Regions from separate parts of the Arthrobacter oryzae genome, predicted to be linked through region 1. Evidence: riboswitches for the same ligand, from Rfam matches in the RefSeq annotation. Region 1 holds a riboswitch; each other region holds the start of a gene.

Region 1 (3,198 bases):
GCGGCGAACTCCTCGTCCGCGTAGGTACGGAGCCACTCGGCGTAAGGGTGGCTGGCCGGCGAGCCGGCCGCCAGGAACTGTCCATGAAGCGTGGCACCTACCTCGGCGTACAGCCAGAAGCACGGAAGCACGGCGGCTACGAGCACTCCGTAGCTGCCGGAAACTGACGAAGCCAGGAGGTGGTCCACGTAGGACTTGGTCACGGGCCCCAGGCCGTCGTCCACCTTCCGGGTGCTGAGCCACGTCCGGTGCAGTTCGGACTCGACTTCGAGGCATTGCTGGGCCGCGCGCGCCCAGAAAAGCTGTTCGGCCTCAGTGGGGGCTATGGCGGCGGCACGGGACAGCACCCTGGAATAGCCGTTCAGGTAAATGGCGTCCTGGGCAAGGTAATACGCAAAGTGCTGCTCGGTGAGGGTGCCGTCGGCCAGGGCACGGATGAAGTCCAGCCCATAGATGTCGTCCAGGTCCGGCCTGGCGTCCTGCCGGAGCACCGCAGCGAACTGCCCTTCGGCCGGCGCGTCCGCGCCTTTGGGCGCGAGATGGTGGAAATGGTGGACCGGGCCGTTGCCTGTTCCCACTTCCAGTGCTTCGGCTTCCCGGAGCGCTCCCTGCAGCCACGGCTTCACTTCCCGCAGCGATGCTTCCCAGTCCCCCAGCCGTGCCTGCGCAGTTGCCATCGCCGAGGACAGCGAACAGCCCGTGCCGTGGCTGTTCCTGGTGGTGATCCGCTCGCCGGGGACTACCACAACGTCCTGGCCGAGCAGCCCTTCGGTGTTGACGAGCGCGTCGGGGCAGGAACCGCCGTCGAGATGTCCGCCCTTGACCAGGACGGTGGTGCCCGCCTGGGCAGCGAGGCGCTTGCCCTGGGCCAGTGCCGCTTCCCAGTCGCCGGCGAGGGGTTCGTTGAGGAGCATCGCCAGTTCGGCCAGGTTCGGCGTAACAAGGTCGGCAAGGGGCAGGAGTTCACGCAGTTCCGCCTCGGCCGCCTCCTGCAGGAGCCGGTCCCCGCTGGTGGCGACCATCACGGGATCAAGAACGACGACGGCGGGACGGGCCTTCTGCAGCCAGCCGCGGACGGCGGCAATCACCGCAGAGTCACCCAGCATGCCGATCTTGACGGCGTCAATGCTGATGTCATCGCTGATGGCCTCAAGCTGGGCGGTCAGGAATTCGGCCGGGGGCACGTGGACGGCACGGACGCCGCGGGTGTTTTGCGCCGTCAAGGCGGTGATGGCAGCCATGCCGTATCCGCCGTTGGCGGCAATGCTCTTGAGGTCCGCCTGGATCCCGGCCCCGCCGGACGGATCGGAGCCGGCGATGGCCAGCACCCTCGGTGTACGGCGAAGGAGGGCGCCGCCGGACGCTGAGGGGGTTGCCGTGGAGGCAGGCGTGGGCAGGAATGATATTGCCAAAGGAGACATCCCTTCGCCGGTGCTAACCGGACAGGTTCAACGGGTGTGGATCTCAGCCGGCCCTGTGCGCGGCACCCCGTGTCAGTCCCCTAGCCTACTGTTTCCCCGCAACGAACTCGCGGGTGCGGCCCGAAACCGGCGTATTGCTACGCCTGCCTCGGACCGCACCCGCGATGTCAGTTCGTGGAACCTGCCCTGAGATCAGAGCTCGGAGGCCGGTACACCTACGCCGAGGATGATCGGTTCGTTGGCGGGTGCCTTGGCAGGCGCGTCCTTCTGGGCCGGCTCGGGTGCCTTTGCTTCGTGGGTGTGACCTGACGCAGCTACCGGAGCAGTCTCGTGGTGTTCCACGGACGTCTCGTTCGCTGCGCCCTGGGCACGGCTGGCGCTCCGGTTGCGGCGGGGACGGCGCGCCCGGCCCTGCACCGCAGTGTGATCGGTGTAGTCCGCTTCAGCCGCACGCGCTGCCGGCGCCTGGGCGGCCGGCACGTGGGCAGGTGCCTGAACCGCAGGCTGAGCCGCAACCTGCGGTTCGGCAGGTGCCGCCGGAGTTTCAGCCACTACAGGCTCGCCAAGGTGCGCGAAGGCTTCAGCCAGCCGGTCAAGCGTCAGGGAAGCTCCCGGGGAAGGCGCTTCTCCGCCATGCTCAACGAACGGCAACGCCACCTTTTCGCCGCCGAAGGTCAGGACCGCCGCGGGACGTCCAGCAGCAGCCACCTCAGTTTCCGATGCCTTGGACGGGCGTACTGCGGCAGGAGCTGCCTGCGTGGCAGCGGGCTGCGCCGGCGCGGATCCGGGCCTGGCCGGAGTCCCGGCCTGCCCGGAGGGTGCCTGGCCGGAGGATGCCTGGGCTGCCAGTGCCTGGCCTACTGCCTGTGCCGCGGCTGCTGCGGCCGGGGCCGCATGGCCCGCTTCGGCGTCGTGCAGGTGGGCTGCGTGCGCGGCCGCGGCGATGTTCGCCAGCGCCACGCGGGTGGCCTCAGCCTTTGCATGGCGTTCGGCTTCTGTGGGCTCGTGATGCGCCGGAGCGGGCGTCGACGGAGCTGCCTCGGAAACCGGCTGGCCACCCTTGCCGCGGCGACGGCTCTTGCGCTCCGTCCGGGGCTGCTGCTGCTGCTGGATCTCGGTCCGCTGCACGTGGTGCTCGGCGGCAACAGTGTTGGCGCGGCGGTGCTCCACAGGCTCGTCGTGGGTGACGATGCCGCGGCCGGCACAGGCCTCGCACTGCTCGCCGAAGACTTCCAGCAGCCCGGTGCCCATGCGCTTTCGGGTCATCTGGACCAGGCCCAGCGAGGTCACTTCGGCAACCTGGTGCTTGGTCCGGTCGCGGCCGAGGCACTCCACCATGCGGCGCAGCACCAGGTCGCGGTTCGATTCCAGCACCATGTCGATGAAGTCGATCACGATGATGCCGCCGATGTCGCGGAGGCGCAGCTGGCGCACCACTTCCTCGGCAGCTTCCAGGTTGTTCTTGGTGACGGTTTCCTCGAGGTTGCCGCCGCTGCCGGTGAACTTTCCGGTGTTGACGTCCACCACGGTCATGGCTTCGGTGCGGTCGATCACGAGGGAGCCGCCGGAGGGCAGGAAGACCTTGCGGTCCAGTGCCTTGTGGATCTGCTCATCGATCCGCCAGGCGGCGAAGATGTCCGTATCCTTGGTCCACTTTTCGAGCCGGCCCACCAGGTCCGGAGCCACGTACGTCACGTACGCCTCGATGGTGTCCCAGGCTTCCTCGCCGGAGACGATCAGCTTGGAGAAGTCCTCGTTGAAGACGTCACGGACCACC
Region 2 (3,198 bases), 1.7 Mb from region 1:
ACGTGCTGCTGGCCATCATCGGCGCCACGCTCTGCATCGACATGGCCGTGAACAGGCATCTGAACAACCTGATGCTGCTGGTGGCGCTGTCCATCATCGGGTTCATCGGATCAGTGACCGTGGCGCGCTTCGTGGCCGACCGGCGGGAGCAGCCCAATGAATCCTGAACCATCTTCCGTGGACGCCATCATTGACACGGTGTCGGCTGTTTTTATGGTGGTGGGCGCCGTGATGTCCCTCGGCGCGGCGATCGGCCTGCTGCGCTTCCCGGACCTGATGAGCAGGATGCACGCGGCCACCAAGCCCCAGGTGCTGGGGCTCTTCCTGCTGCTGGCCTCGGTGGGCCTGCAGCTGCGGACCTGGTGGGTGTGGCCGGTGCTGTTCGTGGCGTGGATCTTCCAGGTGCTCACCGTTCCGGTGTCCGCGCACATGGTGGGAAGGGCCGGCTACCGCACCAAGCACCTGCACAGGGAGCTCCTGACGGTGGACGAGCTGGAAGCCGTGGTGCTGAAGGCCGCCGACAAGAAAACTGCCGAGCCGCAGGACCCGGGCAAGCGGTCCGGGGACGACCACCAGCGCGGATCAGCCTAGGGATCACTCTGCAAAGAGTTTTTGTCCAGATAACGCGACGTGGAGGCCGGTTAGCTCGCGTTATCTGGACAAAAACTCGGGTTGGGTTGGGACCTAGACGATGTCCTGGCTCTTGGCGAAGCGCGTGATCGCACGCTGGGTGCCGCGGTTGGCCAGGACCTGGATGATGGCGCTGACAGCCGCCGAAATCAGCGCGAAGGTCAGGGCGGTGCGCAGGGTGGTGGGGACGTCATCCTTGTCGCCCTTCGGGGGCTTCCGGCCGGTGACCTTTTCCCAGACAACGTCGACGGCCTTGGTGCCGGCGAACCCGGCCAGCAGGCTTACTCCGGTCCCAAACAGCTTGATGAAGAAACTCATATCCAGTACCCCTTACAGGTGGGAGACGGCGGAAACAGGACTTCCCCTAGCCTAACCGCATCAGCCCCGCCGGATCACCGCCGATTGTGACACCGGCCCCGGGATTCGGCGGGCCCGCGGGTGTAAACTTATGCACGCCCACAAGGGCGAATTGATACGACAGGGGAGCGTCGCCGTCGGGCATCACTGGAAAAGTCCAGGGAACCGGAGGCGGGCGCTGAGAGTGCGGACAGCCGCAGACCCTCGAACCTGATCCGGTTAGTACCGGCGCAAGGGAGTCGAGTTCTCAGAGTGACCGGCAGCAGGCGGCGGAAGCCGCGGCCCCGCCGGCAACCACTCTCCCCTCCTGTACCTCAGGAGGAAGACATGACTGATATTTCTGCAAAGCAGACACTGCCACACAGCAAGCGCAGCTGGCGTGTGGTGGACATTGTGGTTGCCGCGTTGATCGCAGTGGCCGGCGGCGTCATTTTCTGGGCCTGGTCCCAGGGGGCCGCCGCGGTTTCGCCGGCCATGAACGCCGTGTACCCGCCGCTGACCGGCCTCATTGCCGGCGGCTGGATGATTCCCGCCGTCCTGGGCATGCTGATCATCCGCAAGCCGGGCGCCGCCCTGTTCTGTGAATCGGTAGCCGCCACGGGAGAACTGATCATGGGCTCGCAGTACGGTGCGTCGGTGCTGTTCTCCGGCTTCGTGCAGGGGCTCGGTGCGGAGATCATCTTTGCGGTGTTCGTGTACAAGAAGTTCAACCTGCCCGTGTCGCTGCTGGCCGGTGCCGCTGCAGGCCTCTTCTGTGGCCTGAACGACTCGTTCGCTCCGTGGGGCTGGAACATCGCCTACGCTGCCGGCGACAAGCTGGCGTACATCATTTTCACCGCCATCTCCGGAGCCGTCATCGCCGGTGCACTGTCCTGGATCGCCACCCGCGGCTTGGCCAGGACCGGTGTGCTCAGCTCCTTCGCCTCCCGCAAGGCAGCAACGGAGCCCGTCTTCTCCTGATGAACGCACACTGCTCATGACATCGTCGGACTACGTCCGCCCGGCAGCGGTCACGGCGCGCGGCTGGGGCTGGCGGCACGCCGGCCGGTCCCTGCCGGCCGTCCGCGGCCTGGACCTGGACATCCGGCCGGGCGAACGCGTGCTGCTGCTCGGTCCGTCCGGCGCCGGTAAATCCACGCTGCTGCACGCCCTCGCCGGCGTGCTTGGAGACAGCGACGCCGGCGCCCACCACGGGGGCACGCCGGACGCCGAGGACTCCGACGAGACCGGCAGCTTGCTGATCGACGGCGCCCCGCCGCGTGCCCGGCGAGGGTCCGCCGGCCTGATGCAGCAGGACCCGGAGACGCAGGTTGTCCTCTCCCGGGTGGGGGACGACGTCGCCTTCGGCGCCGAGAACCTTGCCGTGCCCCGCGCGGACATCTGGACGCGCGTCGGGGAGGCGCTCGACGACGTCGGGCTGGCGCACCTGCCGCTGGACCACCCGACGTCGGCCCTGTCCGGCGGGCAGAAACAGCGCCTTGCGCTCGCCGGCATCCTCGCCATGCGCCCGGGACTGCTGCTCCTGGACGAGCCCACCGCCAACCTTGACCCGGCCGGAGTGCTGGAAGTCCGCGACGCCGTGGGCCGGTGCCTGGATAAGACCGGGGCAACGATGGTGGTGGTGGAACACCGCGTCGGCGTGTGGAAAGACCTCGTGGACCGGATCGTGGTGCTGCAGCCGGGATCCGCCACGGATTCTGCAGTGCTCCTGGACGGCGCCCCGGACCAGGTCCTGGCACAGGCGCGGGACCTGCTCATCGCCGCCGGCGTCTGGGTGCCCGGGTACGTCCCGGCGACCCGGACGCGGTCCGGTGCCGCGGGCGGAGCACCCGGTGATGCCGGGGCGCCCGCGGGCGTGGCCTCGGGGGGAGTGCCGGGTAACGGGAACCTCCTGCTGGCAGCGGAGCACCTGGCCGTCTCCCGCGAACGTCCCCGCCGGAGGGGCTTCAAGGCCGTCCCGCCCGTCCCGGTGCAGTCCGGCATCACGGCGCAGGTCCGGACCGGGCAGGCGCTGACCATCACCGGCCCCAACGGTTCCGGCAAGTCCACGTTTGCGCTGACCCTGGCCGGGCTGCTCCGGCCGGTGGAAGGCAAGGTCTCCGCGACGGTGGACCTCAGCGAAGGCGCGGGCATTGATCCGTACAAGTGGAAGGCGGAGCAGCTTATTTCGCGGATCGGCACCGTGTTCCAGGAGCCGGAGCATCAGTTCGT
Region 3 (3,198 bases), 460 kb from region 1:
GTCCGGAGCGTAGATCGTCTGCCCCCGGCGACGTGTCTCGGCGTCGAGCGCCCCTCCCGGTGAAACGAAGGAAGGAACATCGGCGATGGCGTAGAAGACCTTGTACCCGTCCCCTGACTTCTCGATGAAGAGGGCCTGGTCCAGGTCCGTGGAGGACGCGGGATCTATGGTCACAAACTCCACTGCAGTCAGGTCAAGGTCCGGCATCTTGTGCTCTGCAATGGCCGCCAGCGCATCCTCGAGGACGTCTTCAGGGAACGGCCCGGGTAGCTCCAGCTCCGTACGGAGCGCGTTCAGGGCCTCGGCCAGCCGGTTGGTCTGTTCGTGGACACTGGGAGTCAGGCGATGATGTGACACGAAAGTCAGATTAGCTCGATTTGCGCCATTAGTCTTGGACGATGAGCTTATCCCCGGCTGACACCGCTCACTACAACCGCTTCGTCGCAGACCTGTTCGGAATGATGGCCTACGGCGAGCTGTCGGCCTTCGAACGGTTCGCCGCAGACGCGCGGTATTCGCCCACCCTCCATGACCGGGCCGTGCTCGGCAGGATTGCCGTGGTGGAGTTCCAGCACTACGAGCTGGTGAGCTCCCGCCTCGCGGACATGGGGATCGACGCGGAGGACGCCATGTTGCCGTTCCAGGCAGCCGTGGACTTCTTCCACTCGCGGACGCGCCCGGGCGACTGGTTCGAATCACTGATGAAGGCGTATGTCATCGATACGGTTTCCGCTGACTTCTACCGGGCCATCTCCCGCTACGTCGACGCCGGCACACGGGAACTCATCGAACAGGTCCAGGCCTCCGATGAGACGACCCAGGTGCTCCGCGAACTGCTCAGGGGCGCCCTGGCCGATGATCCCAGGCTCGCCTCCAGGCTTGCGCTATGGGCCAGGCGGCTGCTCGGCGAAGCACTGACGCAGGCGCAGCGGGTCAGCCATGAGCATGCGTTCCTGGGACGCCTGATTGGCGGCGGGGACACTGCCGCGGCGAACGAGCTGGTCAGCGGGCTGATCGCCGGGCTGGCAGGGAACCATTCACGGCGGATGACGGAGCTCGGCCTGGCCGGATAGTCAGGAGCCGGCATCGAGGGCCGCCAGGAGCGACCGTGCTGCTGCGGCAGGATCATCGGCCTCGGTGATGGCGCGGACCACCACGATCCGCTGCGCGCCTGCAGCCACCACCTGCTCAACGTTGCCCAGGTCAATGCCGCCGATGGCGAACCACGGCAGCTGCGCCGTGCCGGCGTCGCCAGCGGCCGCCGCGCCGGCAGCGGATGTTTGGGACGCGGTTATGCCGTCAGCGGCCGCCGCGGCATAGCGGACCAGGTCGAGGCCGACGGCGGCCCTCCCCGGCTTGGTGGGAGTGGCCCACACCGGCCCGACACAGAAGTAGTCCAGGCCACCGGGGCCGCGTGATGCGGCGATGGCGGCATCGATCTGTTCCGGACTGTGCGTTGAGAGGCCGATGACGGCTTCATTGCCGAGGAACTTGCGGGCCGATGCCAGGGGGAGGTCTTTCTGACCGACATGAAGCACGGGTGCGCCGGAGAGCGAGGCAATGTCCGCGCGGTCGTTGACCGACCAGAGGCGGCCGTGGCGGCGGGCCGCGGCTTCCAGCACGTCGAGCAGCTCGAGCTCTTCGGCCGCTTCCAGGTTCTTGTCCCGGAGCTGGATGATGTCAACGCCTCCGGCATAGGCGGCGTCAACGAAGTCTCCGAAATCGCCACGGTCGGTGCGGGCGTCGGTGCAGAGGTACAGGCGGGCATCGGTGAGGAGGGCTTGCTCGGTCATGGCACCAGCCTAGTTCCCCTAAACTGGTGGAGTACCGCGGGAGCCCGCTGCAGCTGTCACAAAGCTGCAGGGCTGAGAGGGCGTCAGAGCCGACCGCTTGACCTGATCCGGTTAGTACCGGCGTAGGGAAGGATGACAATGACCCCGCAACCTCCAGCAGGCTGCACCGCCGCGCGCCCGGACATCAGCGCCGACGTCGCCGTGATCGGAGGCGGAATCATCGGCCACGGCATCGCCTGGGAAGCCCGGGAGTCGGGCAGGTCCGTGGTGATCATCGACGACGCCCCCGGAACGGGCGCGAGCTGGGCCGCCGCCGGCATGCTGGCCCCGGTCAGCGAACTGCACTACCAGGAGGAAGAGCTCCTGGAGCTCATGCTCCACTCCTCAGGGCTCTGGCCGGCCTTCGCCGCCGGACTGCAAGGCGGTGTCCGGGACGGCGCCGGCCCGGACACCGGTTACCTCACGACGTCGACCCTCGCCGTGGGTGCCGACGCCGCCGACCGGCGGGCGCTCGCCGACCTGCGCGGCGTCCAGCGGTCCAGCGGCCTCACAGTGGAACCACTGACAGTCAGGGAAGCGCGTGCCCGCGAGCCCTTGCTGAGCCCGGGCATCTCCTGCGCCTTCGACATCCCGGCCGACCACCAGGTGGATCCCCGCAAGCTCCTGGCCCTGCTTGCGGAGTCCCTGGCGGGCTGCGCCGTGCGTGAGCGGGCCGCCGGCCTGCTCTGGGAGGACGGGCGGGTCACCGGTGTCGGCCTGGCCGGGGGAGGCACCGTGCATGCCGGGGAGACCATCATCGCCAACGGGCTGGAAGCAGCGTCACTCGGCGGACTGCCGGCCGGCCTCCGGCTGCCGCTCCGCCCGGTGTACGGCGACATCCTGCGGCTGCGTGTCCCCGCCTACCTGCAGCCGATGCTGACATCCACCGTCCGCGGCATGGTCCACGGAGTCCCCGTCTACATCGTGCCCCGGCAGGATGGCACGGTGGTGATCGGGGCCACCCAGCGCGAAGACGCCCTCGCAGGAGCCGGCAACGACCATGCCGGGCCGGCCGCGCCGGAAGGGCTGCCCGGCTCAGCCGTGTCAGCGGGCGGCGTCTACCAGTTGCTCCGTGACGCGCAGGTGCTGGTACCCGCCGTCGCTGAACTGGAACTCCTGGAAGCCACAGCCCGGGCCCGGCCGGGAACACCCGACAACGCGCCGCTGCTGGGGCGCGTCGCGGACGCCGGAACCGGCGGTGATGTACAGGGGCTCATCATTGCCACCGGATTCTTCCGCCATGGCGTCCTGCTCACTCCTGCGGCAGCCTCCATCTGCAGACAGCTCCTGGACGGCACGGCCGATCCGCGGTGGGCGCCGTTCCGGCCCGACCGGTTTTCCGGGCCTCCGGCCACCCCCGCGAAAC

Evidence for each region. A riboswitch is a leader RNA that binds a small molecule or an ion and turns the genes downstream of it on or off. The one in region 1 is predicted to bind thiamine pyrophosphate.
Region 2: another riboswitch for thiamine pyrophosphate. It lies ahead of Q8Z05_RS06395 (ECF transporter S component); the one in region 1 lies ahead of Q8Z05_RS20100 (bifunctional hydroxymethylpyrimidine kinase/phosphomethylpyrimidine kinase).
Region 3: another riboswitch for thiamine pyrophosphate. It lies ahead of thiO (glycine oxidase ThiO); the one in region 1 lies ahead of Q8Z05_RS20100 (bifunctional hydroxymethylpyrimidine kinase/phosphomethylpyrimidine kinase).

The regions. Positions count from the first base shown of each region.
Region 1 covers NZ_CP132204.1:4,365,278-4,368,475, forward strand. The annotation lists gene Q8Z05_RS20100 (bifunctional hydroxymethylpyrimidine kinase/phosphomethylpyrimidine kinase) at 1-1,421, opposite strand, end outside; TPP riboswitch at 1,404-1,501, opposite strand; gene Q8Z05_RS20105 (ribonuclease E/G) at 1,614-3,198, opposite strand, start outside.
Region 2 covers NZ_CP132204.1:1,378,033-1,381,230, reverse strand. The annotation lists gene Q8Z05_RS06410 (monovalent cation/H+ antiporter complex subunit F) at 1-167, shown strand, start outside; gene mnhG (monovalent cation/H(+) antiporter subunit G) at 157-591, shown strand; gene Q8Z05_RS06400 (DUF4235 domain-containing protein) at 685-948, opposite strand; TPP riboswitch at 1,100-1,242, shown strand; gene Q8Z05_RS06395 (ECF transporter S component) at 1,315-1,947, shown strand; gene Q8Z05_RS06390 (ABC transporter ATP-binding protein) at 1,964-3,198, shown strand, end outside.
Region 3 covers NZ_CP132204.1:172,724-175,921, reverse strand. The annotation lists gene Q8Z05_RS00790 (RNB domain-containing ribonuclease) at 1-357, opposite strand, end outside; gene Q8Z05_RS00785 (ferritin-like fold-containing protein) at 399-1,073, shown strand; gene thiE (thiamine phosphate synthase) at 1,074-1,793, opposite strand; TPP riboswitch at 1,820-1,939, shown strand; gene thiO (glycine oxidase ThiO) at 1,926-3,198, shown strand, end outside.